Regions from separate parts of the Salipaludibacillus sp. HK11 genome, predicted to be linked through region 1. Evidence: a T-box and tRNA genes for the amino acid it is inferred to sense, from the RefSeq annotation. Region 1 holds a T-box; the other regions hold tRNA genes.
The links. A T-box is a leader RNA that pairs with one kind of tRNA and senses whether it is charged. The one in region 1 lies ahead of metG (methionine--tRNA ligase), so its partner is inferred to be a tRNA-Met.
Positions count from the first base shown of each region.

Region 2: it has a tRNA-Met gene. The T-box ahead of metG (methionine--tRNA ligase) is inferred to sense a tRNA for this amino acid. The anticodon was not compared.
Region 3: it has a tRNA-Met gene. The T-box ahead of metG (methionine--tRNA ligase) is inferred to sense a tRNA for this amino acid. The anticodon was not compared.

Region 1 covers NZ_CP181045.1:3,819,233-3,823,497, forward strand. Annotated here, with positions in the region: gene rsmI (16S rRNA (cytidine(1402)-2'-O)-methyltransferase) at 1-774, shown strand, start outside; gene ACM26V_RS17935 (AbrB/MazE/SpoVT family DNA-binding domain-containing protein) at 828-1,112, opposite strand; T-box leader at 1,599-1,877, shown strand; gene metG (methionine--tRNA ligase) at 1,989-3,998, shown strand; gene ACM26V_RS17945 (TatD family hydrolase) at 4,134-4,265, shown strand, end outside.
Region 2 covers NZ_CP181045.1:4,818,980-4,823,244, forward strand. Annotated here, with positions in the region: rRNA gene ACM26V_RS22755 (23S ribosomal RNA) at 1-1,449, shown strand, start outside; rRNA gene rrf (5S ribosomal RNA) at 1,531-1,647, shown strand; tRNA gene ACM26V_RS22765 (tRNA-Asn) at 1,711-1,785, shown strand; tRNA gene ACM26V_RS22770 (tRNA-Ser) at 1,793-1,885, shown strand; tRNA gene ACM26V_RS22775 (tRNA-Glu) at 1,894-1,968, shown strand; tRNA gene ACM26V_RS22780 (tRNA-Val) at 2,028-2,103, shown strand; tRNA gene ACM26V_RS22785 (tRNA-Met) at 2,138-2,214, shown strand; tRNA gene ACM26V_RS22790 (tRNA-Asp) at 2,259-2,334, shown strand; tRNA gene ACM26V_RS22795 (tRNA-Phe) at 2,443-2,518, shown strand; tRNA gene ACM26V_RS22800 (tRNA-Thr) at 2,529-2,604, shown strand; tRNA gene ACM26V_RS22805 (tRNA-Tyr) at 2,662-2,745, shown strand; tRNA gene ACM26V_RS22810 (tRNA-Trp) at 2,780-2,853, shown strand; tRNA gene ACM26V_RS22815 (tRNA-His) at 2,867-2,942, shown strand; tRNA gene ACM26V_RS22820 (tRNA-Gln) at 2,952-3,026, shown strand; tRNA gene ACM26V_RS22825 (tRNA-Gly) at 3,167-3,241, shown strand; tRNA gene ACM26V_RS22830 (tRNA-Cys) at 3,245-3,318, shown strand; tRNA gene ACM26V_RS22835 (tRNA-Leu) at 3,347-3,435, shown strand; tRNA gene ACM26V_RS22840 (tRNA-Leu) at 3,473-3,558, shown strand; gene ACM26V_RS22845 (alanine/ornithine racemase family PLP-dependent enzyme) at 3,809-4,265, opposite strand, start outside.
Region 3 covers NZ_CP181045.1:2,593,238-2,597,502, forward strand. Annotated here, with positions in the region: tRNA gene ACM26V_RS12560 (tRNA-Lys) at 312-387, opposite strand; tRNA gene ACM26V_RS12565 (tRNA-Glu) at 468-542, opposite strand; tRNA gene ACM26V_RS12570 (tRNA-Ser) at 553-643, opposite strand; tRNA gene ACM26V_RS12575 (tRNA-Asn) at 648-722, opposite strand; tRNA gene ACM26V_RS12580 (tRNA-Ile) at 726-802, opposite strand; tRNA gene ACM26V_RS12585 (tRNA-Gly) at 821-894, opposite strand; tRNA gene ACM26V_RS12590 (tRNA-Gly) at 956-1,030, opposite strand; tRNA gene ACM26V_RS12595 (tRNA-Gln) at 1,037-1,111, opposite strand; tRNA gene ACM26V_RS12600 (tRNA-His) at 1,126-1,201, opposite strand; tRNA gene ACM26V_RS12605 (tRNA-Trp) at 1,214-1,287, opposite strand; tRNA gene ACM26V_RS12610 (tRNA-Tyr) at 1,293-1,376, opposite strand; tRNA gene ACM26V_RS12615 (tRNA-Asp) at 1,520-1,595, opposite strand; tRNA gene ACM26V_RS12620 (tRNA-Ser) at 1,607-1,699, opposite strand; tRNA gene ACM26V_RS12625 (tRNA-Met) at 1,710-1,786, opposite strand; tRNA gene ACM26V_RS12630 (tRNA-Ala) at 1,821-1,896, opposite strand; rRNA gene rrf (5S ribosomal RNA) at 1,907-2,023, opposite strand; rRNA gene ACM26V_RS12640 (23S ribosomal RNA) at 2,105-4,265, opposite strand, start outside.

The DNA.
Region 1 (4,265 bases):
TTAAAACAAGCAGATGTGATTGCTGCAGAGGACACGCGCCATTCCAAGAAGTTGTGTCACGTGTTTGAGGTAGATACACCGCTAATCAGCTATCATGAGCATAATAAACGCGAACGAGAGCAAGAACTTGTAAATCGTGTCGCTTCAGGTGAAACGGTGGCGCTAGTTAGCGATGCTGGTATGCCTGCCATTTCTGACCCTGGAGCAGATTTAGTGAAACGATTTATAGAAGAAACGCTACCCGTTATTGCCTTGCCGGGTGCCAATGCTGCTGTAACAGCGTTAATTACGTCGGGTTTGCCGACAGAGTCTTTTACATTTGTCGGGTTTCTTGATCGACATAAAAAGAATCGCAAAGAACAATTAGACCAGTGGCGTGGACACTCGTCGACATTGATATTCTATGAGGCGCCTCATAGACTGAAGGAAATGTTAAAAACGGTAGAGAGTGTGTTCGGTAATCGTCAAATAGCACTTTGTAGGGAGTTGACGAAGCATTATGAAACGATCTTGCGGGGCACGGTTCATGAACTGCAAGAATGGATTGATGAATATGGTATTAAAGGAGAGTGCGTCGTTGTTGTCGAGGGGGCTAGTGAAGAAGAGAGGTCAGCAATGGAAGAATTACCATGGTTTGAAGGATTGACAGTCGATGGGCACGTGCAGGCTTACATCGATCAAGGACAATCATCAAAAGAGGCGATTAAGCAAGTAGCAAAGGACAGAGGCATGCCTAAAAGAGACGTCTACCAGACATATCATGTGAATGAATAAAAAAAGTTCCATAAGGCTTCTGACAGCCTATGGAACCTTGTATTCAAGGATAATTAACCTTGTTTCGTAATATAATCTTCAAGTTGATTAATAATTTCTTTCGCGCCTATTGGGCTCAAGATGATTTTACCATTTGCAATTGATAAATTATCATCAGATACTTCACCAGTAATTTGGCAAGTCATATTAGGCTTGTATTTTTTCAAGATAATACGGTCATCGTCAACATAGATTTCCAACGCATCTTTTTCTGCGATGTCCAACGTGCGGCGTAATTCAATTGGAATAACTACTCTTCCTAATTCATCAACTTTACGAACAATACCTGTAGATTTCATGAGATATGCTCCTCTCCATTTGTTGTTATTGTCTATTTTAAAAATGCATCTTGTCAAGATTCGACAAAATTCTCTTAAACTTAGAATACCAAGTCTTCCAAAAGAAGTCAATTAAAATTGTCCTGAATCATAGTTATAATTTTAAATAGTTCGATAGATATTGATATATCAGTGTTCGAGAGATAATGAAAATATGACTGAAGTTTCCTCATTTACGATGAATCAGTTTGCACAAAAAATAAATTCGACAAAAATGGACATGAACATTGATTAATTTTTTGATCGACCCTCTCCCTTTTTACGACATTTTTAAACTAATTTTCAAGTAAGAAAAGCTAATGTATGAATACCTTACCCGTTTAAGGTAATAATGTAACAAAATTACAGTTTTTAATAAAATATAATCATCGTTCTAGGTTTGACATAAACGGGTAGATTATGTATATTTTGAAGAATGGGAATACTATTGCATACGAATGAATAACCAAGTTTCCGATGATGGGATGAGTAGATAAGGATGCTTATAGACAGAGAGCTGGCAAAAGCTGAAAACCAGCATAAGTGGAATTGTCGAAGATGGTCTTGTGAGGGACTGTTTTTTGAGCTTAATTTTTTAAGTGAAAGAAACACGGTGCTGGCCGTTACACAGTTTGTTGCAAACCGATTTTACGGTTTATATGCAGCATCTTAGAGGTTAACTAGCAGCTCAGCGCTGTGGTTAATAAATCTGGGTGGTACCACGTGAGGTTAACTCTCGTCCCAATTTTTGCGGACGGGAGTTTTTTGTCGTATTTTTGAGAGTTAAGGGTAAAAAGAATGGATTCCGTTCAAGAGAAAATTTCATAATAAATATATGTAATAAGAGGAGGAATAGAAATGGCAAGTGAAAAGAAATCATTTTATATTACGACCCCGATTTATTATCCTAGTGATAAATTGCATATCGGTCACGCTTACACAACGGTCGCGGGTGATGCAATGGCCAGGTATAAACGATTAAGAGGGTATGATGTAAGGTACTTGACGGGAACAGATGAACATGGGCAAAAAATCGAGCAAAAAGCGATGGATAAAGGGATTGATCCGCAGGAGTTTGTTGACGAGGTCGTGGCAGGCATCCAAAGTTTATGGAATAAACTAGATATATCTTATGATGATTTTATCCGTACGACTGAAGATCGTCATAAAAAGATTGTTGCGAAAATATTTGATCAACTGTTAGAGCAGGGGGATATTTACCTTGGAGAATATGAAGGTTGGTATTCTATTTCTGATGAAACATTTTATACAGCACTTCAACTTGAGGATGTAGAGCGTGATAAAGACGGAAACGTTATCGGTGGTAAAAGTCCAGATAGTGGACACCCAGTGGAAAAAGTTTTTGAGGAGTCTTATTTTTTCCGAATGAGCAAATACGCTGATCGTTTACTTAAGTTTTATGAAGAAAATCCGGAATTCATCCAACCTGATTCTCGTAAAAATGAAATGATTAATAATTTCATTAAACCGGGTCTTGAAGATCTTGCTGTCTCTCGTACGTCATTTGACTGGGGTGTAAGAGTCAATAAAGATCCAAAGCATGTCGTTTATGTATGGATTGATGCGCTATCCAATTATATTACTGCCCTTGGATATGGTAGTGAAGACGATACAAATTATCAAAAATACTGGCCGGCAGATGTACACCTTGTTGGAAAAGAAATTGTACGATTCCACACGATTTATTGGCCTATTATGTTGATGGCACTTGACCTACCACTTCCAAAGAAAGTTTTTGGTCATGGGTGGCTTTTAATGAAAGATGGAAAGATGTCGAAGTCGAAGGGCAATGTTGTTGACCCTGTTCCATTAATAGATCGCTATGGGTTAGATGCCTTACGTTACTACTTATTACGTGAAGTTCCGTTCGGTTCTGATGGTGTATTTACTCCTGAAGGATTTGTCGATCGTCTCAATTACGATTTAGCTAACGATTTAGGCAATTTGCTTAATCGCACGATAGCGATGGTTAACAAATATTTTGACGGTTCGATTCCAAATTACGTAAAAAATGCAACTCCTTATGATGAAACGCTTGTAGACTTAGTCGAAGCAACTGTTGATAAAGTAGAGACAGCAATGGAAGAAATGCAATTTTCTGTTGCGTTGGCCGCGATAGGTCAGTTGATTAGCCGAACAAATAAATATATTGATGAAACGCAGCCTTGGATTTTAGCGAAAGATGAAACGGCGAAAGATCAATTAGGGTCTGTGATGCATCATCTTGCTGAATCACTCCGACAAGTCTCAATCATGTTGCAACCATTTATGACTGCTACACCGAAAAAGATATGGAGTCAGCTTGGAATTAGTGAAGAACTAACAACATGGGAATCGTTGAAAACATTTGGTCAAATTTCTGCTAATACAAAGGTTGTGTCAAAAGGAATACCGCTTTTCCCTCGCTTAGACTTCAAGGAGGAAGTAGCGGAAATCGTCAAAATGATGGGGGGGACGGTGGTTGCGGACAATGAAGGAAGTTCGGATCCCCAACAAGATCTAAACTTGGATGTTCCAGAAGTCGATGAAATTACGATTGATGATTTTTCAAAAGTAGACTTAAGAGTTGCCGAAATTATTGCTTGTGAAAAAGTCAAAAAAACAAATAAATTATTAAAAATTCAATTAGATTTAGGCTACGAAAAACGACAAGTTGTCTCAGGTATTGCGGAGCATTATCAGCCGGATGACCTAGTGGGACAGAAGGTCATTTGTGTGACCAACTTAAAACCAGTAAAACTGCGAGGGCAATTATCGCAGGGAATGATTTTGGCAGGATCAACTGGAAATCAGTTGACATTAGCTACGGTTGCATCAGATTTACCAAATGGTTCACAGGTGAAATAAATATTAAATAAAATGCCTTTCCGACTTTTAAGATGGAAAGGCATTTCTATAGCTAGGCCTTCTGAATGTCGGAGATTCTATCATAAATGTTACCTATACGTAGCCTTAATTAAAAAAAGGAGAGGACATGAGATTATGTTATTTGATACACATGTACATTTGAATGTTGAGCAGTTTGAAGATGACCTTGAAGAAGTGATTGCTCGTGCACAAGAAGCGGGAGTAGAGAACATGGTTGTTGTTGGATTTGACGAAAAAACAATAAAA
Region 2 (4,265 bases), 1.0 Mb from region 1:
GTAGGGTAAGCGCACTGATGGATATGTGCGTCGAAGCAGTGAGGCTGACAAGTAGGAAAATCCGCTTGTCTTAAGGTTGAGCTGTGATCGCGAGGGAAATTTTAGTACCGAAGTTCCTGATCCTACACTGCCAAGAAAAGCCCCTAGCGAGGAAACTGGTGCCCGTACCGCAAACCGACACAGGTAGGCGGGAAGAGAATTCTAAGACGCGCGGGAGAACTCTCGTTAAGGAACTCGGCAAAATGACTCCGTAACTTCGGGAGAAGGAGTGCTCTATTAGGGTGCAAGCCCGAGAGAGCCGCAGTGAATAGGCCCAAACGACTGTTTATCAAAAACACAGGTCTCTGCGAAGCCGCAAGGCGAAGTATAGGGGCTGACACCTGCCCGGTGCTGGAAGGTTAAGAGGAGGGGTTATCCTTCGGGAGAAGCTCTCAATTGAAGCCCCAGTAAACGGCGGCCGTAACTATAACGGTCCTAAGGTAGCGAAATTCCTTGTCGGGTAAGTTCCGACCCGCACGAAAGGTGCAACGATTTGGGCACTGTCTCAACGAGAGACCCGGTGAAATTATATTACCAGTGAAGATGCTGGTTACCCGCGACAGGACGGAAAGACCCCATGGAGCTTTACTGTAGCTTGATATTGGATTTCGGTACAGCTTGTACAGGATAGGTAGGAGCCTTGGAAACCGGAGCGCTAGCTTCGGTGGAGGCATTGGTGGGATACTACCCTGGCTGTACTGGAATTCTAACCTCGAACCGTGATCCGGTTCAGGGACAGTGTCTGGTGGGCAGTTTGACTGGGGCGGTCGCCTCCTAAAGAGTAACGGAGGCGCCCAAAGGTTCCCTCAGAATGGTTGGAAATCATTCGTAGAGTGCAAAGGCATAAGGGAGCTTGACTGCGAGACATACAGGTCGAGCAGGGACGAAAGTCGGGCTTAGTGATCCGGCGGCACCGTATGGAAGGGCCGTCGCTCAACGGATAAAAGCTACCCTGGGGATAACAGGCTAATCTCTCCCAAGAGTCCACATCGACGGGGAGGTTTGGCACCTCGATGTCGGCTCGTCGCATCCTGGGGCTGAAGTAGGTCCCAAGGGTTGGGCTGTTCGCCCATTAAAGCGGCACGCGAGCTGGGTTCAGAACGTCGTGAGACAGTTCGGTCCCTATCCGTCGCGGGCGCAGGAAATTTGAGAGGAGCTGTCCTTAGTACGAGAGGACCGGGATGGACACACCGCTGGTGTACCAGTTGTTCCGCCAGGAGCATCGCTGGGTAGCTACGTGTGGAAGGGATAAATGCTGAAAGCATCTAAGCATGAAGCCCCCCTCGAGATGAGATTTCCCATCACGCAAGTGAGTAAGATCCCTCAGAGAAGATGAGGTTGATAGGTCTCGTGTGGAAGCATGGCGACATGCGCAGCTGAGAGATACTAATCGATCGAGGGCTTAACCAATGCTTTGATTCGAAGACGATTCATTCATATACCATCGTTATCCAGTTTTGAGAGGTCAATATGACCGATCAATTTCATATGTCCAGTGACGATCGCGGAGAGGTCACACCCGTTCCCATGCCGAACACGGAAGTTAAGCTCTCCAGCGCCGATGATAGTTGGGGGATCTCCCCCTGTGAAAGTAGGACGTCGCTGGGCTTTACCTTTAGTATCACCTAAAATGATGAAGAGATTTGTCGTTTGTTGCCAAAATATTATTATTCCACAGTAGCTCAGTGGTAGAGCTATCGGCTGTTAACCGATCGGTCGTAGGTTCGAATCCTACCTGTGGAGCCATTTTTATGGAGAGCTGTCCGAGAGGTCGAAGGAGCACGATTGGAAATCGTGTAGGCGGTTTTATCCCGTCTCGAGGGTTCGAATCCCTCGCTCTCCGCCAGAATATCCGGCCCGTTGGTCAAGTGGTTAAGACACCGCCCTTTCACGGCGGTATCACGGGTTCGAATCCCGTACGGGTCACCAATAATTCATTGTAAAGTGGATTATTAAATAGTGCGGGATTGAAAGAACATTGATAATATGGAGGATTAGCTCAGTTGGGAGAGCATCTGCCTTACAAGCAGGGGGTCGGCGGTTCGAGCCCGTCATCCTCCACCATAGAACTAACTATAAATGTTATTAATACTATTAACGCGGGGTGGAGCAGTCTGGTAGCTCGTTGGGCTCATAACCCAAAGGTCGGTGGTTCAAATCCGCCCCCCGCAACCAATTTTAATAAATAATATAAATAATAAATATCAATATATTTCTAAGGTCCCGTGGTGTAGCGGTTAACATGCCTGCCTGTCACGCAGGAGATCGCGGGTTCGAATCCCGTCGGGACCGCCATTTTTTGTATGAAAAATAAAAAATTGAGTGAAATATTAAGTGAAAGATCAAACACTACGAAATGATGAAAAAACTTATGTAGAAATTATAATTTATCGTATTATATAAGGCTCAGTAGCTCAGTCGGTAGAGCAACGGACTGAAAATCCGTGTGTCGGCAGTTCGATTCTGTCCTGAGCCACCATCTTTTGAGTGCTGGCCTAGCTCAATTGGTAGAGCAACTGACTTGTAATCAGTAGGTTGGGGGTTCAAGTCCTCTGGCCAGCACCACTGTAATTTTCTTGACTAATGAAAATTTATTTTGTAACATTTAAATTAGCTCTTTATGGAGGGGTAGCGAAGTGGCTAAACGCGGCGGACTGTAAATCCGCTCCTTCGGGTTCGGCAGTTCGAATCTGCCCCCCTCCACCATTTATCCAATAATTTACAATATTAAACTATACTTAGGGGCATAGTTTAATGGTAAAACGAAGGTCTCCAAAACCTTTGATGCGGGTTCAATTCCTGCTGCCCCTGCCAAATATAGAGTATGGCGGTTGTGGCGAAGTGGTTAACGCACCGGATTGTGATTCCGGCACTCGTGGGTTCAATTCCCATCAGCCGCCCCATTTATACATAGGGCTATAGCCAAGCGGTAAGGCATCGGATTTTGATTCCGTGACCCGCAGGTTCGAATCCTGCTAGCCCTGCCATTTTTATTTAATTAAACAATTTATTTTCTGAATTATATATTATAATTTTGATAAGTCAATATTTTATTTATTCTTAAAACTAATAGATTTTATTTTTTATTCACTATGTGTTGCTAAAGAAGCTTATGCTTATCTTTTTTGCGGAAATAGCTCAGTGGTAGAGCACCACCTTGCCAAGGTGGGGGTCGCGGGTTCGAATCCCGTTTTCCGCTCCAGACGGCGGCATAGCCAAGTGGTAAGGCAGAGGTCTGCAAAACCTCTATCACCGGTTCAAATCCGGTTGCCGCCTCCAACTTTATATTAATTTTTGTTCTTGTATTGCCGGGGTGGCGGAATTGGCAGACGCACAGGACTTAAAATCCTGCGGTAAGTAATTATCGTGCCGGTTCAAGTCCGGCCCTCGGCACCATTTTAGATATTAAAATATTTTTAACACGTCCTATTTTGCCGGTGTGGTGGAATTGGTAGACACGCAGCACTCAAAATGCTGTGGGTTCGTCCCGTGCCGGTTCGACTCCGGCCACCGGTACCATCTACATAATTTACGTTAATTTTATGAATTACAGTTTACTCTTAAATGTTGACAAATCAACGTTTAAGAGTTTTTTTGTTTTCAAAGAAAACGATATAAAATGAATTTCTATTTACAAACTTGGTAATCAAAAAGATAACCCCTGAAAAAGAATCTATTCCTTTTCGGAGTGTGTGTATGATAATTTTATGTTTTTTTGTAATAAGAGCCTTAGTTGATATATCCGATAAGACAAAATAAATGATGGAAATTAAATAACGTTTATATATTTTTTAGAAATATTACAAGAAGTCATTATGGATAGCATCGCACCATAATCAACAGAGAAAGCTATTTCGTCACCTACTCGCAAGTTTGTTCCTTTTGCATCGACAACAGTATGATCACTGCTCGATCCAAGGATAACCACGTCTAACAAAGGTGTTAAACCAGAAATAAGTACATCTTGAAAACCGACTCCAAGGATGGCTCTTCTCATAATTCCGCGATCTTTAAATTCTGGTGTTATTCCTAATGTATTCTGTGCAATTTCACCATATGGAACAGATGGTTTTATTTTTGATTCGATAACTTCCGCCACGAAGGTAAAGGCGTCTGTATACAAACCTGGTATAGGCATCCTCGAGAGTGTTTCCCGTCCTAATAGGATGGATTCTCCAACTCTTAAATTGTTTACTTCTCCAGTATTTTCAGTGTTGACAAACCAA
Region 3 (4,265 bases), 1.2 Mb from region 1:
TCGATCACTCCATTCCTTTAAAGTATGAAAGAAATTAACTTTCATTGTTTCTTATTAAAACATGTGAAAACCTTTTCAAACAAGCAATTTGCTCAAATACTTTAAATCCGATCTGAATTATCGTAATTACTTGATCTCATATGGTCAAACTAAGCTATACATGATGCACTTAGATGAATAATTATCAAGCAAAACAAATCTTTATTTTAATTCCAAAACGGAGGGAGGTAGTTCGAACTCTCTTAAAAATTTTTTTGACAGGGAAAACAAAAAGAAAAGCATCCCTATATAGGAATGCTTTGATTATGTAATGGTGAGCCATGAAGGATTCGAACCTTCGACCCTCTGATTAAAAGTCAGATGCTCTACCAACTGAGCTAATGACTCGCAGCTTTACACTCATGAATATTCACGATGCTTACGATAATGAAATTGCTTTTTGGTTTATATCTTTTTTGTAAAATAAGTGGTGACCCGTACGGGATTCGAACCCGTGATACCGCCGTGAAAGGGCGGTGTCTTAACCACTTGACCAACGGGCCAGAAAAAAAGTGGCGGAGAAGGAGGGATTTGAACCCTCGCGCCGCTCACGCGACCTACACCCTTAGCAGGGGCGCCCCTTCAGCCACTTGGGTACTTCTCCTTAATGGCTCCACAGGTAGGATTCGAACCTACGACCGATCGGTTAACAGCCGATAGCTCTACCACTGAGCTACTGTGGAATATGGTGGGCCTGAGTGGACTCGAACCACCGACCTCACGCTTATCAGGCGTGCGCTCTAACCAGCTGAGCTACAGGCCCATTAAGGATATCAAAAAATGGAGCGGGTGATGGGAATCGAACCCACATCATCAGCTTGGAAGGCTGAGGTTTTACCACTAAACTACACCCGCATACAAATACAATAGATGGTTTAAAGCTAACATATAAGTGAGCTAAATACCATAGCTGCTCTGGAGCGGAAAACGGGATTCGAACCCGCGACCCCCACCTTGGCAAGGTGGTGCTCTACCACTGAGCTATTTCCGCATATAATGGCAGGGCTAGCAGGATTCGAACCTGCGGGTCACGGAATCAAAATCCGATGCCTTACCGCTTGGCTATAGCCCTATATTATGTATAAATGGGGCGGCTGATGGGAATTGAACCCACGAATGCCGGAATCACAATCCGGTGCGTTAACCCCTTCGCCACAACCGCCACAAAATAATTTGGCAGGGGTAGCAGGAATCGAACCCGCATCAAAGGTTTTGGAGACCTTCGTTTTGCCGTTAAACTATACCCCTAAAACTGGTGGAGGGGGGCAGATTCGAACTGCCGAACCCGAAGGAGCGGATTTACAGTCCGCCGCGTTTAGCCACTTCGCTACCCCTCCATATTTTCTTGAAGATAAGCTACGAAATTCTTCGTCAGCTTCATTTAAATCTTTATTACATACATAGGTATGCTCAAACATCTTTTCTTTTAAACCCTTGACTTCTTTAAGATCAAAATTTTAAAAAAGCACAAATAAAAAAATGGCGGTCCCGACGGGATTCGAACCCGCGATCTCCTGCGTGACAGGCAGGCATGTTAACCGCTACACCACGGGACCTTATAAAAATATGGAGGAGGAAGAGGGATTCGAACCCCCGCGGGCTTTGACACCCCTGTTGGTTTTCAAGACCAATCCCTTCAGCCAGACTTGGGTATTCCTCCATGTAATTTATGGTAGCGGCGGAGGGGATCGAACCCCCGACCTCACGGGTATGAACCGTACGCTCTAGCCAGCTGAGCTACACCGCCACAATCAAAAATATTTATTATTGCAAAAATAAATTGGTGGAGCCTAGCGGGATCGAACCGCTGACCTCCTGCGTGCAAAGCAGGCGCTCTCCCATCTGAGCTAAGGCCCCATATGTGTATGCCCAGCGACGTCCTACTTTCACAGGGGGAGATCCCCCAACTATCATCGGCGCTGGAGAGCTTAACTTCCGTGTTCGGCATGGGAACGGGTGTGACCTCTCCGCGATCGTCACTGGACATATGAAATTGATCGGTCATATTGACCTCTCAAAACTGGATAACGATGGTATATGAATGAATCGTCTTCGAATCAAAGCATTGGTTAAGCCCTCGATCGATTAGTATCTCTCAGCTGCGCATGTCGCCATGCTTCCACACGAGACCTATCAACCTCATCTTCTCTGAGGGATCTTACTCACTTGCGTGATGGGAAATCTCATCTCGAGGGGGGCTTCATGCTTAGATGCTTTCAGCATTTATCCCTTCCACACGTAGCTACCCAGCGATGCTCCTGGCGGAACAACTGGTACACCAGCGGTGTGTCCATCCCGGTCCTCTCGTACTAAGGACAGCTCCTCTCAAATTTCCTGCGCCCGCGACGGATAGGGACCGAACTGTCTCACGACGTTCTGAACCCAGCTCGCGTGCCGCTTTAATGGGCGAACAGCCCAACCCTTGGGACCTACTTCAGCCCCAGGATGCGACGAGCCGACATCGAGGTGCCAAACCTCCCCGTCGATGTGGACTCTTGGGAGAGATTAGCCTGTTATCCCCAGGGTAGCTTTTATCCGTTGAGCGACGGCCCTTCCATACGGTGCCGCCGGATCACTAAGCCCGACTTTCGTCCCTGCTCGACCTGTATGTCTCGCAGTCAAGCTCCCTTATGCCTTTGCACTCTACGAATGATTTCCAACCATTCTGAGGGAACCTTTGGGCGCCTCCGTTACTCTTTAGGAGGCGACCGCCCCAGTCAAACTGCCCACCAGACACTGTCCCTGAACCGGATCACGGTTCGAGGTTAGAATTCCAGTACAGCCAGGGTAGTATCCCACCAATGCCTCCACCGAAGCTAGCGCTCCGGTTTCCAAGGCTCCTACCTATCCTGTACAAGCTGTACCGAAATCCAATATCAAGCTACAGTAAAGCTCCATGGGGTCTTTCCGTCCTGTCGCGGGTAACCAGCATCTTCACTGGTAATATAATTTCACCGGGTCTCTCGTTGAGACAGTGCCCAAATCGTTGCACCTTTCGTGCGGGTCGGAACTTACCCGACAAGGAATTTCGCTACCTTAGGACCGTTATAGTTACGGCCGCCGTTTACTGGGGCTTCAATTGAGAGCTTCTCCCGAAGGATAACCCCTCCTCTTAACCTTCCAGCACCGGGCAGGTGTCAGCCCCTATACTTCGCCTTGCGGCTTCGCAGAGACCTGTGTTTTTGATAAACAGTCGTTTGGGCCTATTCACTGCGGCTCTCTCGGGCTTTCACCCTAATAGAGCACTCCTTCTCCCGAAGTTACGGAGTCATTTTGCCGAGTTCCTTAACGAGAGTTCTCCCGCGCGTCTTAGAATTCTCTTCCCGCCTACCTGTGTCGGTTTGCGGTACGGGCACCAGTTTCCTCGCTAGAGGCTTTTCTTGGCAGTGTAGGATCAGGAACTTCGGTACTAAAATTTCCCTCGCGATCACAGCTCAACCTTAAGACAAGCGGATTTTCCTACTTGTCAGCCTCACTGCTTCGACGCACATATCCATCAGTGCGCTTACCCTACCTTCCTGCGTCCCCCCTTCACTCAAACGGAAACGTGGTGGTACAGGAATTTCAACCTGTTTGCCATCGCCTACGCCTTTCGGCCTCGGCTTAGGTCCCGACTTACCCTGAGCGGACGAGCCTTCCTCAGGAACCCTTAGGCTTTCGACGGAGGGGATTCTCACCCCTCTTTTCGCTACTCATACCGGCATTCTCACTTCCAAGCGCTCCACATGTCCTTCCGGTCATGCTTCAGCGCCCTTGGAACGCTCCCCTACCACAGACACCCGAAGGTGTCTATCCATAGCTTCGGTGATACGTTTAGCCCCGGTACATTTTCGGCGCAGAGTCACTCGACCAGTGAGCTATTACGCACTCTTTCAATGATGGCTGCTTCTAAGCCAACATCCTGGTTGTCTAAGCAACTCCACATCCTTTTCCACTTAACGTATACTTTGGGACCTTAGCTGATGGTCTGGGCTGTTTCCCTCTTGACTACGGATCTTAGCACTCGCAGTCTGACTCCCGAGGAGTAAGTCATTGGCATTCGGAGTTTGACTGAATTCGGTAATCCTGTAGGGACCCCTAGTCCAATCAGTGCTCTACCTCCAAGACTCTACCCTCGAGGCTAGCCCTAAAGCTATTTCGGGGAGAACCAGCTATTTCCGAGTTCGATTGGCATTTCACCCCTACCCACACCTCATCCCCGCACTTTTCAACGTGCGTGGGTTCGG